DNA from 2 places in the Micromonospora schwarzwaldensis genome. Region 1 is predicted to be linked to the other one. Evidence: riboswitches for the same ligand, from Rfam matches in the RefSeq annotation. Region 1 holds a riboswitch; the other holds the start of a gene.
The links. Region 1 has a riboswitch for cobalamin ahead of cobN (cobaltochelatase subunit CobN). Riboswitches for the same ligand answer to the same signal wherever they lie in the genome.
Positions count from the first base shown of each region.

Region 2: linked by a shared signal. The riboswitch ahead of VKK44_RS27085 (ABC transporter substrate-binding protein) and the one ahead of cobN (cobaltochelatase subunit CobN) in region 1 are both predicted to bind cobalamin.

Region 1 is NZ_CP154796.1:2,052,034-2,059,767, forward strand. Features, by position in the region: gene bluB (5,6-dimethylbenzimidazole synthase) at 1-610, shown strand, start outside; cobalamin riboswitch at 787-916, shown strand; gene cobN (cobaltochelatase subunit CobN) at 1,276-4,944, shown strand; partial or broken gene VKK44_RS09315 (VWA domain-containing protein) at 4,941-7,213, shown strand; gene cobO (cob(I)yrinic acid a,c-diamide adenosyltransferase) at 7,295-7,734, shown strand, end outside.
Region 2 is NZ_CP154796.1:6,215,503-6,223,236, forward strand. Features, by position in the region: gene VKK44_RS27065 (ABC transporter permease) at 1-693, shown strand, start outside; gene VKK44_RS27070 (VOC family protein) at 788-1,546, shown strand; gene VKK44_RS27075 (ABC transporter ATP-binding protein) at 1,668-2,444, opposite strand; gene VKK44_RS27080 (FecCD family ABC transporter permease) at 2,441-3,526, opposite strand; gene VKK44_RS27085 (ABC transporter substrate-binding protein) at 3,595-4,527, opposite strand; cobalamin riboswitch at 4,608-4,777, opposite strand; partial or broken gene VKK44_RS27090 (M14 family metallopeptidase) at 4,848-6,158, opposite strand; gene VKK44_RS27095 (C39 family peptidase) at 6,364-7,704, shown strand.

The DNA of each region.
Region 1 (7,734 bases):
CCGCCGCGACGTGCGTGGCCAGTTCACCGGCGAACCCCTCGCCCCCGGCGTCCTCGACCGCGTCCTCGCCGCGGCGCACGCCGCACCGAGTGTCGGGCTGTCCCAGCCGTGGGACTTCATCGTGATTCGTGACCGGGGCCTCCGCGAAGCGTTCCACCGGCACGTCCACGCCGAGCGCGACACGTTCGCCGCCTCCCTCGACGCCGAGGGTGCCCACCGATTCTCCCGCATCAAGATCGACGGCATCCTGGAATCCACGCTGTCGGTCGTGGTGACCTACGACCCCGACCGCGGCAGCCCGGCGGTCCTGGGCCGGCACGCCATCGCCGATGCCGGCCTGTACTCCGTGTGCCTGGCCATCCAGAATCTCTGGCTGGCCGCCACCGCCGAGAACCTCGGCGTCGGGTGGGTGTCGTTCTACCGCGAACCGTTTCTCCGGCAACTGCTCGCCATCCCGGCCGGCATCCGACCCGTCGCCTGGCTCTGCCTCGGCCCCGTCACCCATCTCGAAGCGGTACCCGACCTCGAACGGCACGGCTGGCGTCACCGCCGCCCCTTGCGCGCGGCGACACACCACGACCGCTGGAACCCCGAATCCGCCACGAGCTGACGGCTGTCCGACCCGGCCTGGAGTCGGTGTCCAGGCCGGGTCGGACAGCCGTGACGACGGTCCACCCGAAGTCACTAATGGACACATTTCGATGGAATGGTCGCGCCCGCCCGTGGTGGGCGGGGCGTTGACCGGGGGTCGGGGGGTGTGGCAGCATTCGCGGCCTGACGGCAGTGAAGGAAGCCGGTGCGATTCCGGCGCGGTCCCGCCACTGTCACCGGGGAGTGATCCCCCCTTGCGTGTCACGGCCGTGTGCGTGCGGTTGGAAGGCCGGGGGTGAACGTCGATCCGGGAGCCAGGATACTTCGGCCGTCGGACGTACCCCAGGGCGTGGACACCCGAGGAGGACCCGATGACGCACGGCGTCTCATTGATCGACGAACATCGTCATGACCCGCACGCCGGACGCTCCGCCGCACCCGTCGCCGGCCACGTCGCCGGCCGTGCCGGCGCACCAGTCTCCGGCTGTGACGGCGTGCGCCGTGTCGGCGCACCCGGGACCGTTCACCCTCTCGACCGGGCCGCGTACCCCCGGCGTTGACCGCTCACCGACCCGCGTCCCGGTGAGCCGCGCCGCGGGTCGCCGTACCCGCTGACGTCGCTCCCATCCCGCTTCGCCCCGGTCGCCTCCGCATGACCCCGGGCGTCACCCTCCGGAGCCTCTCGTGCGCATCCTGTTGCTGTCCACCGCCGACACCGATCTGCTGGCCGCCCGCGCCAGTGGCGCCGACTACCGGCTCGCCAACCCCGCGCGGGTCGACGCCGACGCGGTACCCGCGCTCGTCGACGGCGTCGCCCTTGCCGTCGTACGCCTGCTCGGTGGCCGGCAGGCGTGGCCGGACGGGCTGGCCGCCGTGCTGGCCAGCGGCGTGCCCACGGTGGTGCTCGGCGGCGAGGCGCTGCCCGACGCGGAGCTGATGGCGGCCTCCACCGTGCCGCCGGGCGTGGTCAGCCAGGCTCTCGCGTACCTGGTCGAGGGCGGCCCGGCGAACCTGGGGCAACTGGCCCGGTTCCTGTCCGACCGGGTGCTGCTCACCGGCGAGGGCTTCGCCCCGCCCGCGCCCGCTCCGGCCTACGGCGTGCACGGCGATCCGGAGATCGCCCCCGGCCGACCCACGGTGGGGATCGTCTTCTACCGGGCACACGCGCTGGCCGGCAACACCGGCTTCGTCGACGTGCTCGCCGGCGCGGTACGGGCCGCCGGCGGGAACGCGCTGCCGATCTTCTGCGGCTCGCTGCGGGGGCTGACCGCCGGCGCCGGGCCGCTCGGGCTCTTCGGCCGGTGCGACGCGCTGCTGGTCACCGTGCTCGCCGCCGGTGGCGCGGTGGCCGCGGACGCCTCCGGCGGCGGCGACGAGGACGCCTGGGACGTCGGCGCCCTCGCGGCCCTGGACGTGCCGGTGATCCAGGCCCTCTGCCTGACCAGCACCCGCGAGCAGTGGGCCGGCAGCGACGCCGGACTGTCCCCGTTGGACGCCGCCATGCAGGTGGCCATCCCCGAGTTCGACGGCCGGATCATCACCGTGCCGTTCTCGTTCAAGCAGATCGACGCCGACGGGCTCTCGGTCTACGCCGCCGATCCCGAACGGGCGGCCCGGGTGGCCGGCATCGCGGTACGCCACGCCCGGCTGCGGCACGTGCCCCCCGCCGAGAAGCGCGTCGCGGTGGTGCTCAGCTCGTACCCGACCAAGCATTCCCGGGTCGGCAACGCGGTCGGTCTGGACACCCCGGCCTCCGCCGTCCGGCTGTTCGCCGCGTTGGCCGACGCCGGCTACCACCTGGGCGACGCCCCGGTGCCCGACGACGGCGACGCCCTGATCCATGCGCTGATCGCCGCGGGCGGCCACGACGTGGAGTGGCTCACCCCGGAGCAGCAGCTCGCCGCCGAGGCCCGGATCCCGGGGTCGACGTACCGGCGGTGGTTCGACGAGGTGCCCGCCGCGCTGCGCGAGCGGATGCGCGAGCACTGGGGCGAGCCGCCCGGCGAGCTGTACACCACCGGCGGGGACATCATGCTGGCCGGGCTGCGCTTCGGCAACGTGATGCTGCTGATCCAGCCGCCGCGCGGCTTCGGGGAGAACCCGATCGCCATCTACCACGACCCGGACCTGCCGCCCAGCCACCACTACCTGGCCGCGTACCGCTGGCTCGCCGCGCCGGTCGCCGACGGTGGGTTCGGCGCGGACGCCGTGGTGCACCTGGGCAAGCACGGCACGTGCGAGTGGCTGCCCGGCAAGGGGCTCGGCCTGGCGGCGGACTGCGCCCCCGACGCGGTCCTCGGCGAGCTGCCGCTGGTCTACCCGTTCATCGTCAACGATCCCGGTGAGGGCACCCAGGCCAAGCGGCGCTCCCACGCCGTCGTGGTCGACCACCTGGTGCCGCCGATGGCCCGCGCCGAGACCTACGGCGACCTGGCCAAACTGGAGCAACTGCTCGACGAGTACGCCACCGTGCAGGCCCTCGACCCGGCCAAGGTGCCCACCGTGCGGGCGCAGATCTGGGACCTGGTGTGCGCCGCCGAACTGCACCACGACCTGCACGCCGAGGCGATGCCCGACGCCGACGACTTCGACGACTTCGTGCTGCACCTCGACGGCTACCTCTGTGAGGTCAAGGACGTGCAGATCCGCGACGGGCTGCACATCCTCGCCGCCGCACCCACCGGCGAACCGCGGGTCAACCTGGTCCTCGCGGTGCTGCGTGCCCCGCAGGTCTGGGGCGGCACCCGCGCCCTGCCCGGCCTGCGGCAGGCCCTCGCCGGCGCGTACGGGCTCGACGAACAGGCGCTGCTCGCCTCGCCGGGCCAGCGCCTGGCCCTGCCGGCGGCGCTCACCGACGTCGTGGACGGGCCGTCCGCCACCGCCGCCGACGCCGTCGACCTGATCGAGGCGATGGCACGCCGGCTGGTGGTCGGCATGGAGACCCTCGGGTGGGACGTCGAGGCGGTCGAGGCGGTGGTCGCGGAGGTGACCGGCCGGCCCGTGCCGGACGCCGCCGCGGTGCTCCGCTTCGCCGCCACCGAGGTGGTGCCCCGGCTGGCGCGGACCACCGACGAGCTGGCCAACACGCTCGGCGCCCTGGACGGCCGCTTCGTGCCGCCCGGCCCGTCCGGCTCTCCCACCCGGGGGCTGGTCAACGTGCTGCCCACCGGTCGCAACTTCTACTCCGTCGACCCCAAGGCCATCCCCAGCCGCAACGCCTGGGACGTCGGCGTGGCCCTGGCCGACTCGCTGCTCGCGCGGCACCTCGCCGACACCGGCGCGTATCCCCGCTCGGTGGGGTTGACCGTGTGGGGCACCAGCGCCATGCGTACCCAGGGCGACGACATCGCCGAGGTGCTGGCCCTGCTCGGCTGTCGACCCGTGTGGGACGACCGGTCGCGGCGGGTCACCGGCGTCGAGGTGGTGCCGACCGCGGAACTCGGCCGGCCCCGCGTCGACGTCACGGTCCGCATCTCCGGGTTCTTCCGCGACGCGTTCCCGCACGTGGTGGCGCTGCTCGACGACGCCGTCCGGCGGGTGGCCGCGCTGGACGAGCCGGACGCGGAGAACTTCGTCCGCGCGCACGTCGCCGCCGACCTGGCCGAGCACGGCGACGAGCGGCGGGCCACCACCCGGATCTTCGGCTCCCGACCGGGCGCGTACGGCGCGGGTCTGCTGCCGCTGATCGACGCCCGGACCTGGCGCAGTGACGCCGACCTCGCCGAGGTGTACGCGGTCTGGGGTGGCTACGCCTACGGCCGTGGCCTCGACGGGCGGGAGGCGCGCGTCGACATGGAACGCTCGTTCGCCCGGATCGCGGTGGCCGCGAAGAACCAGGACACCCGCGAGCACGACATCGTCGACTCCGACGACTACTTCCAGTACCACGGCGGGATGGTGGCGATGGTCCGCCACCTCACCGGCGCCTCGCCCGAGGCGTACGTGGGTGACTCGGCGATGCCGCACGACGTGCGCACCCGCACGTTGGGCGAGGAGACCCGGCGGGTGTTCCGGGCCCGGGTGGTCAACCCGAAGTGGATCGCCGCCATGCGCCGGCACGGCTACAAGGGTGCCTTCGAGCTGGCCGCCACCGTGGACTACCTGTTCGGCTACGACGCCACCGCCGGGGTGGTCGACGACTGGATGTACGAGCACCTGGCCGCCGCCTACGTCTTCGACGACGTCACCCGCGACTTCCTCGAGCGGTCCAACCCGTGGGCGTTGCGTGGCATCACCGAGCGGCTGCTGGAGGCCGCCGACCGGGGGCTGTGGGCCCAGCCGGAGCCGGCCACCCTGGACCGGCTCCGCGACACGTACCTGGCCAGCGAGGGCGACCTGGAGGAACGGCAGTGAGCGCGAGGAGTGAGCCGGGTTTGCGAGCCCCGCAGTCGCGAACCGAGGAGGCACCGTGAGCACCTATCCGTTCAGCGCCGTGCTCGGCATGGACGACATGCGGCTGGCGCTGCTGCTCAACGCCGTCTCCCCGGCGATCGGCGGGGTGTTGGTGCGGGGCGAGAAGGGCACCGCCAAGTCCACTGCCGTGCGGGCCCTCGCCGGTCTGCTGCCGCCGGTGCGCCGGGTGGCGGGCTGCCGGTTCGGTTGCGACCCGGCCGCGCCGGACCCGACCTGCCCGGACGGCCCGCACCCCGCCGGCGTGGCCGCCGAGACCGCGCCGGCCCGGCTGGTCGAGCTGCCGGTCGGCGCCGCCGAGGACCGGGTGGTCGGCTCGCTGGACCTGGAGCAGGCCCTCGGCCGGGGGGTACGCGCCTTCGAGCCGGGTCTGCTGGCCGCCGCGCACCGCGGCGTGCTCTACGTCGACGAGGTCAACCTGCTGCACGACCACCTGGTCGACCTGCTGCTCGACGCCGCCGCGATGGGCCGCAGCCACGTCGAGCGGGAGGGCGTCTCGGTCAGCCACGCCGCCCGGTTCCTGCTCGTCGGGACGATGAACCCGGAGGAGGGGGAGCTGCGTCCACAACTGCTCGACCGGTTCGGGCTCACCGTCGAGGTCGGCGCCAGCCGGGACCCGGCGGTCCGGGTCGAGGTGGTCCGTCGCCGGCTGGCCGCCGACGCCGACCCGGCCGGCTTCGCCGCCCGCTGGGCCGCCGCCGACGCGCGGACCGCCCGACAGGTGGCCGACGCCCGGCACCGGCTCGCCCGGGTGCGGCTGCCGGACTCCTCGCTGCGCCAGATCGCCGAGGTCTGCGCCGCGTTCGACGTGGACGGGATGCGCGCCGACATCGTCACCGCCCGTACCGCGATGGCGCACGCGGCCTGGCACGGGCGGGACCGGGTGACCGTCGACGACGTCCGGGTGGCCGCCCGGCTGGCCCTGCCGCACCGGCGTCGCCGCGACCCGTTCGACACCCCCGGTCTGGACGACAAACGTCTCGACGAGGCGTTGCGGCGCGCCCAGGACGAGCATCCCGACGACCCGGACGACGGCGGCACCGACGGCCGCGGTCCGGACGGCGGCGGCCCGCAGGACGGCGGCCCGGGTGGTCCGGCCGGCTCGGACGGGCCCGCCGGGGACGGTCCTGGTTTCGGCGGGGACGGCCCGGACGGGCGCGGCGGAGACCCGGACGCCGGGGACGGCCGTGGTCTCGACTCCGCCGGGCGCGGCGCCGACGGCGCCGACCGACGTGGACCCGGTGGGGGTGCGACCGGCGGGAACGGCGGGTCACCCGATCCCGTCGGGGGGCCGGCGGACGGCGGGGACGGGCGGACCGACGCTGGTCGCCCGGGCGGCGGCGACGACCCGCGCCGGGGCCGACCCCGTCCGGACGACGCCGGTGCGGGCGCTCAGCCGGTGGCCGTACCCCGGGGTGGGCTGAAGGCCCGGCTGCTCACCGCGCCCGGGGTGGGGGACGGGGTGCCCGGTCGGCGGTCCCGCGCCCGTACCGGGCGAGGTCGCACCACGGGCGCCCGGGTGCCGGCCGGTCCGGTGACCGCGCTGCACCTACCGGCCACGGTCCGCGCGGCTGCGCCGCACCAGGCGGCCAGGGGCCGCCTCACCGGTCCGCTGCGGCTGCGTCGGGACGACGTGCGCGAGGCGGTCCGGGAGGGACGCGAGGGCAACCTGGTGCTGTTCGTGGTGGATGCCAGCGGGTCGATGGGGGCCCGCGAGCGGATGACGGCCGTCAAGGACGCGGTGCTCGCCCTGCTCACCGACGCGTACCAGCGGCGGGACAAGGTGGCGGTGATCGCCTTCCGGGGTGCCGGGGCACAGACCGTGCTGCCGGCCACCTCGTCGGTGCTGGCCGCCTCGCTCCGGCTGGCCGAGATGTCCACCGGCGGGCGTACCCCGCTGGCGGAGGGCCTGCTCGCGACGGCCGACCTGCTGCGTCGGGAACGGCTGCGCGACCCGAAGCGCCGCCCCCTGGTGCTCATCGTCACCGACGGCCGGGCCACCGCCGGCTCGCGCCCGTTGGAGCGGGCGGCCGCGGCGGCGGCGCTCCTTGCCGCCACCGGCGCACCCTGCGTGGTCGTCGACTGCGAATCGGGCCCCGTTCGCCTACACCTGGCCCGCCGCCTGGCCGTCCAGCTCAGTGCCCCCCACCACCTGCTGAACGCCCTCACCCACCCTCTCGCCCGCGATCGTGCACTTGCTGCGCCGGCATAGCGGACGAAGCGCACACATGGCGGACCGAAATCGCAAGATCGCGGGAGTGGTCGCGGGGATGACGACGAGGAGAGATCGCTGATGCCGCAGGGGAAGCCGAGCACGGTGCCCGCCGACGGGTTGACGACCCGGCAGCGGCGGCACCGGCCGCTGCTGATCGTGCACACCGGACAGATGAAGGGCAAGTCGACCGCCGCGTTCGGGATGGCGCTCCGGGCCTGGACCGCCGGCCTGCCGGTCGGGGTGTTCCAGTTCGTCAAGAGCGCCAAGTGGCGGGTCGGCGAGGAGAACGCCTTCCGGGCGCTCGGCGAGGTGCACGAGCGCACCGGGCAGGGCGCCCCGGTGGCCTGGCACAAGATGGGCGAGGGCTGGTCCTGGATCCAGCGCGGCGGCGCGGCCGACCACGCCGCCGACGCCCTGGAGGGCTGGCGGCAGATCCAGCGCGACCTGGCCGCCCAGCGGTACGGGCTGTACGTGCTGGACGAGTTCACCTACCCGATGAAGTGGGGCTGGGTGGACGT
Region 2 (7,734 bases), 2.9 Mb from region 1:
ATCCGGATCCCGGTGGCGGTGGTGGGCAGCGCGTTCTTCCCCGCCGTCGCGATGCTCTTCTTCGTGGTGCCGTTCGCCGGCGACGACCCCACCGGCGCCACCTACGCCACCGCCGCCATGGTCACGTTCGCGACCATGAGCGCCAACATCTTCCAGTACGGCGTGGGCGTCGCCGAGGACCGCGACCAGCCCTGGAACCCGTACACCCGGACGCTGCCGGCCGGGCCGGCGCCGCGGCTGGCCGGGCGGATCCTGGCCGGCCTGGTGCTGACCTACCTGTCGATGGTGCCGGTGGTGGTGATCGCGGCGGTGGCCACCGCGGCCCGGGTGACCGTGGCGCAGTTCCTGCTCGGGCTCGCCGTGGTCGCCGTGATCTCGGTGCCGTTCACGCTGCTCGGCCTGGCGATCGGCTACTCGTTGCCGAGCAAGGCGGCGATCGTGGTGGCACAGGTGCTCTTCTTCCCGCTGGCGTTCGGCGGCGGCCTGCTCTCCGCGCCGGACCAGGCGCCCGGCTTCGTCCAGGCGGTCGCCCCCTACCTGCCGACGCGGGGCGCGGTGGAGCTGATGTGGGCGGCGGTCACCGACTGGCAGCCCGACCCCCGGGCGCTGGTGATGCTGGTGGTCTGGGTGGTGGCGCTCGCCGCGGTCGCCGGCTGGGCGTACCGGCGGGACGAGGGACGCCGCTTCAGTTGACGTTTTGTCCGGTTCCGGCCCGCCGGCCGGCCCGGTGGTGCCACGATGCCGGCAGGGCGGGCCAGCGGGGCCGCTCCCGGCGGAAGGGGTCACCGTGAACGGCGTCGAGCCCGGCACACCCTGCTGGACCGACCTGGCCACCCCCGGGTTGGACGACGCGAGGCGGTTCTACCCGCAACTGTTCGGCTGGACCGGGCGGATCTCCACCGTGCCGGACGCCGGCGGCTACACCGTCTTCCTCAAGGACGGCAAGGCCGTCGCCGGGGTCGGCCCGCCGGCCACCCCGGACCAGGTGCCGATCTGGTCGACGTACGTGGCCACGGACGACGCCGACCTGGTCGCCACCCGGGTGGCGGCGGCCGGCGGGCAGGTCGTGGTCCCCCCGTTCGACGTCGCCGCGCAGGGCCGGATGGCGGTGCTGGCCGACCCGGCCGGCGCGGTGTTCAGCGTCTGGCAGCCGAAGGCGATGCGCGGCGCGGAACTGTTCAACGCGCCCGGCGCGATGTGCTGGAACGAACTCGTCACCCCCGACCCGGAAGGGGCCCGGGAGTTCTACGCGCTGGTCTTCGGCTGGCATCCCGAGGAACGGTCGACCGGGCCGGAACCCTACATCGGGTGGCGCTGCGGCGCCCGCATCGTCGCCGGCATGCTGCCGCCGGCCGAGCCGCTCCCCGCCGACCTGCCGGCGTACTGGACGGTCTACTTCGCCGTGGAGGACACCGACGCCACCGCGGCCCGCGCCGCCGAACTGGGCGGCACCATCCTCGTCCCGCCCCGGGACAATCCGGCCGGTCGCGCCGCCGCCCTCCGCGACCCCCACGGCGCCCTCTTCTCCATCTCCACCCTCCGCTGACCCGCACCACGCCGCACCGCGCCCGCGCCACGCCCGCCCCCCGCCGCGCCCACGCCCCGCCTGCACAGTTTCCGTGAATTAGCGGGGGGCGGGGGTGGGGCGGGGGGGAGTGAGGGGCGGGTCAGTGGGGGCGGACGGGGACTACCAGGGGGCCGTGGTCGCCGGGGATGACCCGGACGTGGGCCCGGTAGTGGCGGGCGAGCAGATCCTCGGTGAGCACCTCGTCGGGTGGGCCGGCCGCGGCCACCCGGCCGTCGGCGAGCAGCACCAGGCGGTCGGCGTACTCGCCGGCGATGGAGAGGTCATGCATGGTGGCGAGCACTGTCAGGTCGTGCTCGCGGCGGAGCTGGTCGACCAGTTCCAGCACCTCCTGCTGGTGCCCGATGTCCAGCGCGCTGGTCGGCTCGTCGAGCAGCAGCAGGGTGGCGCCCTGGGCCAGTGCGCGGGCCAGGAAGACGCGCTGCCGCTCGCCGCCGGAGAGCGTGGCCAACTCGCGGTGGCCGAATCCGGCCAGGTCGAGCCGGTCCAGCACCTGGCGCACGGCCGTCAGGTCGGCGGCGGACTCCCGGCCCAGCGGCGGCATGTAGGGCGTGCGCCCGAGCAGCACGTAGTCGAAGACCGCCATGCCGGCCGGCACCACCGGCGACTGTGCCACGGTGGCCACCACCCGGGCGCGGTCGCGGCGGCGCAGCGCGCGGATCGGCGTACCGAAGAGGGAGACGGCGTCCGGCGCGGGCAGCAGGCCGCCGACGGCGCGCAACAGCGTCGACTTGCCGGCGCCGTTGGGGCCGATGACGGTGACCCACTCGCCCACCGCGACCGTCAGGTCGACGCCGGCCAGGACCGGGCTGCCGCCCAACTCGACCCGCAGGTCACGGACCTCGACGGCGGCGGTCATGCTCCCACCCCGCGGGCGGTCCGCAGGATCAGGACGAAGAACGGGCCGCCGAGCAGCGCGGTCACCACGCCGATGGGGATCTCGGCGGGTGCCGCGGCGGTCCGCGCTACGACGTCGGTCAGCGCCAGGAACGCGCCGCCGAAGAGCATCGACAGCGGCAGGATCACCCGGTGGCTGGAGCCGGCGAGCAGCCGTACGGTGTGCGGCACGATGATGCCCACGAAGCCGATCAGGCCGGAGGCGGAGACCGCGGCGGCGGTGCCCAGCGAGGCGGCGGCGATCAGCAGGTAGCGGGAGCGTTGCGGGTGCAGCCCGAGGCTGGTGGCCTCGTCGTCGCCGAGGGCGAGCACGTCCAGTTCCCGCCGGTGCACCAGCACCACCACGGCGGTGAGCAGGAAGTACGGCAGGACCAGCAGCACGTCGTGCCAGCCGGCGGTGGAGAGCCGCCCGAGCAGCCAGGAGTAGACCTGCTGGAGGCTGTCCGAGTGCGCTTGCAGCAGGTAGGTCTGCCCGGCGGCGAGGAACGCCGACACCGCGACTCCGGCCAGGATCAGCGTGGCCGGCGAGCGGTCCCGGCCGCCGGCGGCGCCGAGCAGGTACGTCATGGCCACCGCGCCGAGCGAGCCGACGAACGCGGCGAGCGGAATGGTGACCGGAAGGCCGGTGAGCGCCCCGCCGGCCCCGGCGCCGAGCACGATCGCCGCGGTGACCGCGAGCCCGGCCCCGGCCGCCACGCCGAGCAGGTACGGGTCGGCCAGCGGGTTGCGGAAGACGCCCTGGTAGCACCCGCCGGCCAGGGCGAGCAGCGCGCCGACGAGCAGACCGAGCACGACCCGGGGCAGGCGCAGCTCGGTGACGATGGCGACCTCCTGCTCGGTGAGCCCGCTGTCCAGGTGCACGCCGGGCAGCAGGTTGAGCAGTTCGGCGGCGACGCTGCCGGGCGGCAGGCTGACCGGGCCGAACGAGACGCCGGCGACCAGCGCGACGAGCACCGCCACCAGGCCGGCGAGCAGCCAGCTCGGGCGCAGCCCGGCCGGCCGGCCGGTGCCGGCGCGGGTGCCGCCCCGGCGGGGGCGGGGCAGCCGGCCGGCCGGCCGGGGCCCGTCGGGGGTCCCGGCCGGCGCGACGTCCGCCGGTCGTACGGCCACGGTCAGGCCGGGACCTTGGCGGTGGCGTCGACGATCGCCTTCAGCAGGTCGACGACGCGCGGGCCCCAGCGGGAGGCGATGTCGTCGTCCAGCGCCACGACCTGGTTGTTCTTGACGGCGGTGAGGCCGGCCCATCCGCTGCGCGCCTTGACCGTGTCGGCGCTCTGCTGGCAGCACTTGGTGTCGGCCAGGAAGACGAAGTCGGGGTTCGCCTTGACGATGACCTCCTGGGAGAGCTGCGGGTAGCCGCCGCTCTTGCCGCCGGCGTCGGCCGCGTCGGCGATGTTCGTAAGCCCCGCGAGCGCGTAGATGGTGCCGATGAACGTCTTGCTGGTCGCGGTGTAAAGCTCCGGGCCCAGCTCGTGGTAGTAGGTCAGCTTCTCGGCGCGCTTGGGCAGGTCCTTGGTGAGCGCGGTGATGTCGTCCTTCATCTTGCGCACCACGGCGTCCGCCTCGGCCGGGTGGCCGGTGAGCTTGCCCAGGTCGGTGAGCTGCCGGTACGTGTCGTCGAGCGTGGTCGCGGCCGGGGTGAGCAGGACCGGGATCTTCAGCGCGACGAGCTGGCTGGCGATCTTGTTGGTGTCGTTGGTGATCACCACCAGGTCGGGGCTCTTCGCGGCGATCGCCTCGGCGTTCGGCTGGTAGCCGGAGAGGTCGGTCTTCGGCGCGTCCGCCGGGTAGTTCGACTGGTCGTCGACGGCGGTGACCTGCTTGCCGGCGCCGATGGCGAAGAGCATCTCGGTCGAGGTCGGCGACAGCGAGACGATCTTCTCGGGGCGCTTGTCCAGCGTCAGGTTGCCCACGCTGGCGGGGAACGAGCCGCCGGACGCGCCGGCAGCGGGGGTGTCGGTCGAGGTCTTCTCGGCGCAGCCGCCGAGAAGCAACACGCCGGCCGCGAGCGCGGTGGCGAAGAGTCGAGGGGTACGTCGGGTCACGGGTCCTCCTGTCGGTCGAGGAGCGTGGTGCTTCGCCGACAGGTGGAAGGCCCGTCCGCGAGGCGCCCTTCCTCGAGAGCGCGTGTCGCGACCGGGCCGCAGGCGACCTGGCTCGTCCCACGTCCGTCGGCGCCGGCGGGAGGCCGACGCCGCGCGTACGGGGCATCACAGTTGCGGGACAGCGCCGGTTTCACACCGGCTTCGCTGTGGCACGGTCGGTGTCACCGTAGCGCACGACCAGCGGAGATCACCCGGACGGGCGGGGTGGGCGGGGACCCCGGTGGGGGTGGAGCCGGGGTCCCCGCCGCCGGGTGAGGTCAGCAGTACTGGCTCTGCTTGCCGATCGCCCGGTACGGGCAGTCGGCGTACTCGGAGAGCGTCAGCACGGCGTCCCGGTTGCGCGAGGTCTGCGCCGGGATCACCTCGTCGGGCGGGTAGAAGCCGCCGCCGGAGGCCGAGCCGGGGTACATCTCGAACGTGTACGCCCAGATCTTGTGGGTGCCCCACATCCAGTCGATGCTGGTGCCGTCCGCGATGTAGAGGTCGCTCGACTGTTCCGGGGTGTAGCCGTTGCTGGCCGCCATCTGCTGGCCGATGGTGGCGAACGTGTTGTACTGGTCGGCGGTCATCCCGGTGGCGGTGTCGCTGTAGGTGTAGCCGTACGGCCAGAGCACCAGCTGGGAATAGGTGTGGAAGTCGATGTTCGCCTTGATCTGCTGCACCCCGCCGACGACCCGGCTGTTGACGAAGTTACGCAGCGCGGCGGTCTCCGGGGCGGAGAAGGCGGACGGGCCGCGGTAGGTGTCCGACGACTTGGTGCTGGACGAGCCGCCGCAGCAGCCCCACTGGTAGCTCCAGTTGCGGTTCAGGTCGGTGCCGACGTACGTGGAGCCGCTGTTGGGCTGCCGGTTCTTCCGCCAGGAGCGGTAGGAGCCGGTGGCGATGTCGTACTCGCTGCCGTCCGGGTTGACGGTGGGCACGATCCAGATCTCCCGGGAGTTGACGATGTTGGTGATCCGGGAGTCGCTGCCGTAGTTGTCGGTGAACAGGTTGAGCAGGTAGATCGCCATCTCGACGGTCAGGTGCTCGCGGGCGTGCTGCTGGGCGTTGAACAGGATCTCCGGTTCGCTCTCGTCGGTGCCGACGTTGTCGGAGATCTTCACGGCCATCAGGTCCCGGCCCTGGTAGGACGTGCCGATGCTGAGCTTGCGGGCGATGCCCGGGTGGTCGGCGACCACCTGGTTCACCACGGCGGTCAGCTCGGCGTAGTCGTGGTAGTTCGAGTCGGCGGGCGGGAACGCGTACGCGGTCGCGCCGCCGGTCGGCGCCGGGGCGACGTCCTTCTCCAGCCGGAAGCCGAGCCGGGTGATCGCGTTCGCCTCGGCGGTGGTCGCCGTGACGTGCAGCACGCCGTGTTCGGAGTAGTCGATGGCGGCGCCGGTGCGGGCGACCGCGGTGCGGTCGGCGACGGTCCGAGGGCCGAGCACCCGGTAGGCGACGGCGGCCGACTCACCGGCCCGGTCCGGGTCGGGGCGGGCGGCGGCCGGCCCGGCGGCGGCGGTGACCAGGATCAGGCCGACGGCGGCGACGAACGCGAGCCGGCGGCGCAGCGGGGACGTGCGGAGGGCCATGGACAACCTCCTCGGGGTACGGGGAGATCCCGTTGTCCGCACACTTCACCAGCAGTCACATGGTCATATCAACATCCGTCGCTGCCATGGACCATCCCGACCTGATCCTCACGTCGGCAATGATTTTCCATGGCTGAACATCTGGCGAAACTTCCCGCCAAGCGCGACAGTGAACGGCAACGATGCCGTCTCCCGTGGAGCTGCCATGTTCGGAAGACCCCTGCGCGCGGTCGCCCTCGCCGGCCTCACCGCGCTCACCCTGCTCGGCACCACCGCACCCGCCCAGGCGCACGGCCCCCGGCCGGGCGTCACCCACGACGAACAGATCACGTTCCAGGACTTCTCCCGCTACCCCGACTGGCGTACCGGCTCGCACCAGGGCACCCGCGCCGTCCCCGGCCGCCACCCGGCGCTCACCATCGACCGCCCGGCGGGCACCACCGAATTCACCGACGAACACACCGGCACCACCCACACCTGGGAGTACGCCACCTGGACCTCACCCGAGCGGCGGATCGGGTTCGACGCCACCGAACTGGTCGCATCGTGGAACGCCAGCACCCCCGCCGGCACCTGGATCCAGGTCGAGCTGCACGGCACCTACACCACCGGGGCACAGACCCCGTGGTACGTGATGGGCCGCTGGGCCTCCGGCGACCAGGACATCAAGCGGTCCACCCTGGACGGCCAGGGTGACCCCTGGTCGAGCATCTGGACCGACACGTTCTCCATCGACGACGCCTCGGCCGGGGTGCTGCTGCGCTCGTACCAGCTCCGGCTGACGCTCTACCGCGCGCCCGGGCAGGCCGCCGCGCCGCAGGTCCGGATGGTCGGCGCGATGGCCTCGAACGTGCCGGACCGGTTCACCGTCACGCCGAGCCGCGGCGGCATCGCCTGGGGCACCGAGCTGGCCGTACCCCGCTACTCGCAGAACGTCCACATCGGCGAGTACCCGGAGTACGACGGCGGCGGCGAGGCGTGGTGCTCCCCCACCTCCACCGAGATGGTGGTCGAGTACTGGGGCCGCAAGCCCTCAGCCGAGGACACCGCCTGGGTCGACCCCGCCTACGCCGACCCGACCGTCGACCACGCCGCCCGGATGACCTACGACCACGAGTACGAGGGCGCCGGCAACTGGCCGTTCAACACCGCGTACGCGGCCGGCTTCCCCGGCCTGGAGGCGCGCGTCACCCGGCTGCACTCGCTGGACGAGGCGGAACGGTTCATCAAGGCCGGGATCCCGGTGGTCACGTCGCAGTCGTTCCTGGCCAGCGAGCTGGACGGGGCGAACTACGGCACCTCCGGGCACCTGTTCGTGATCGTCGGCTTCACCGCCGACGGCGACGTGATCGTCAACGACCCGGCGTCGTCGTCGAACGAGGCGGTGCGCAACGTCTACCAGCGCGAGCAGTTCGAGCAGATCTGGCTGCGCACCAAGCGGTACCGGGCCAACGGCACCGTGGCCTCCGGCTCCGGCGGCATCGCGTACCTGATCAAGCCGACGGACCGGCCCTGGCCGGCCGTGCCCGGCTCGACCAACTGGTGAGCTGAGTGGAGGGGCCCCTTCTTGACGCCT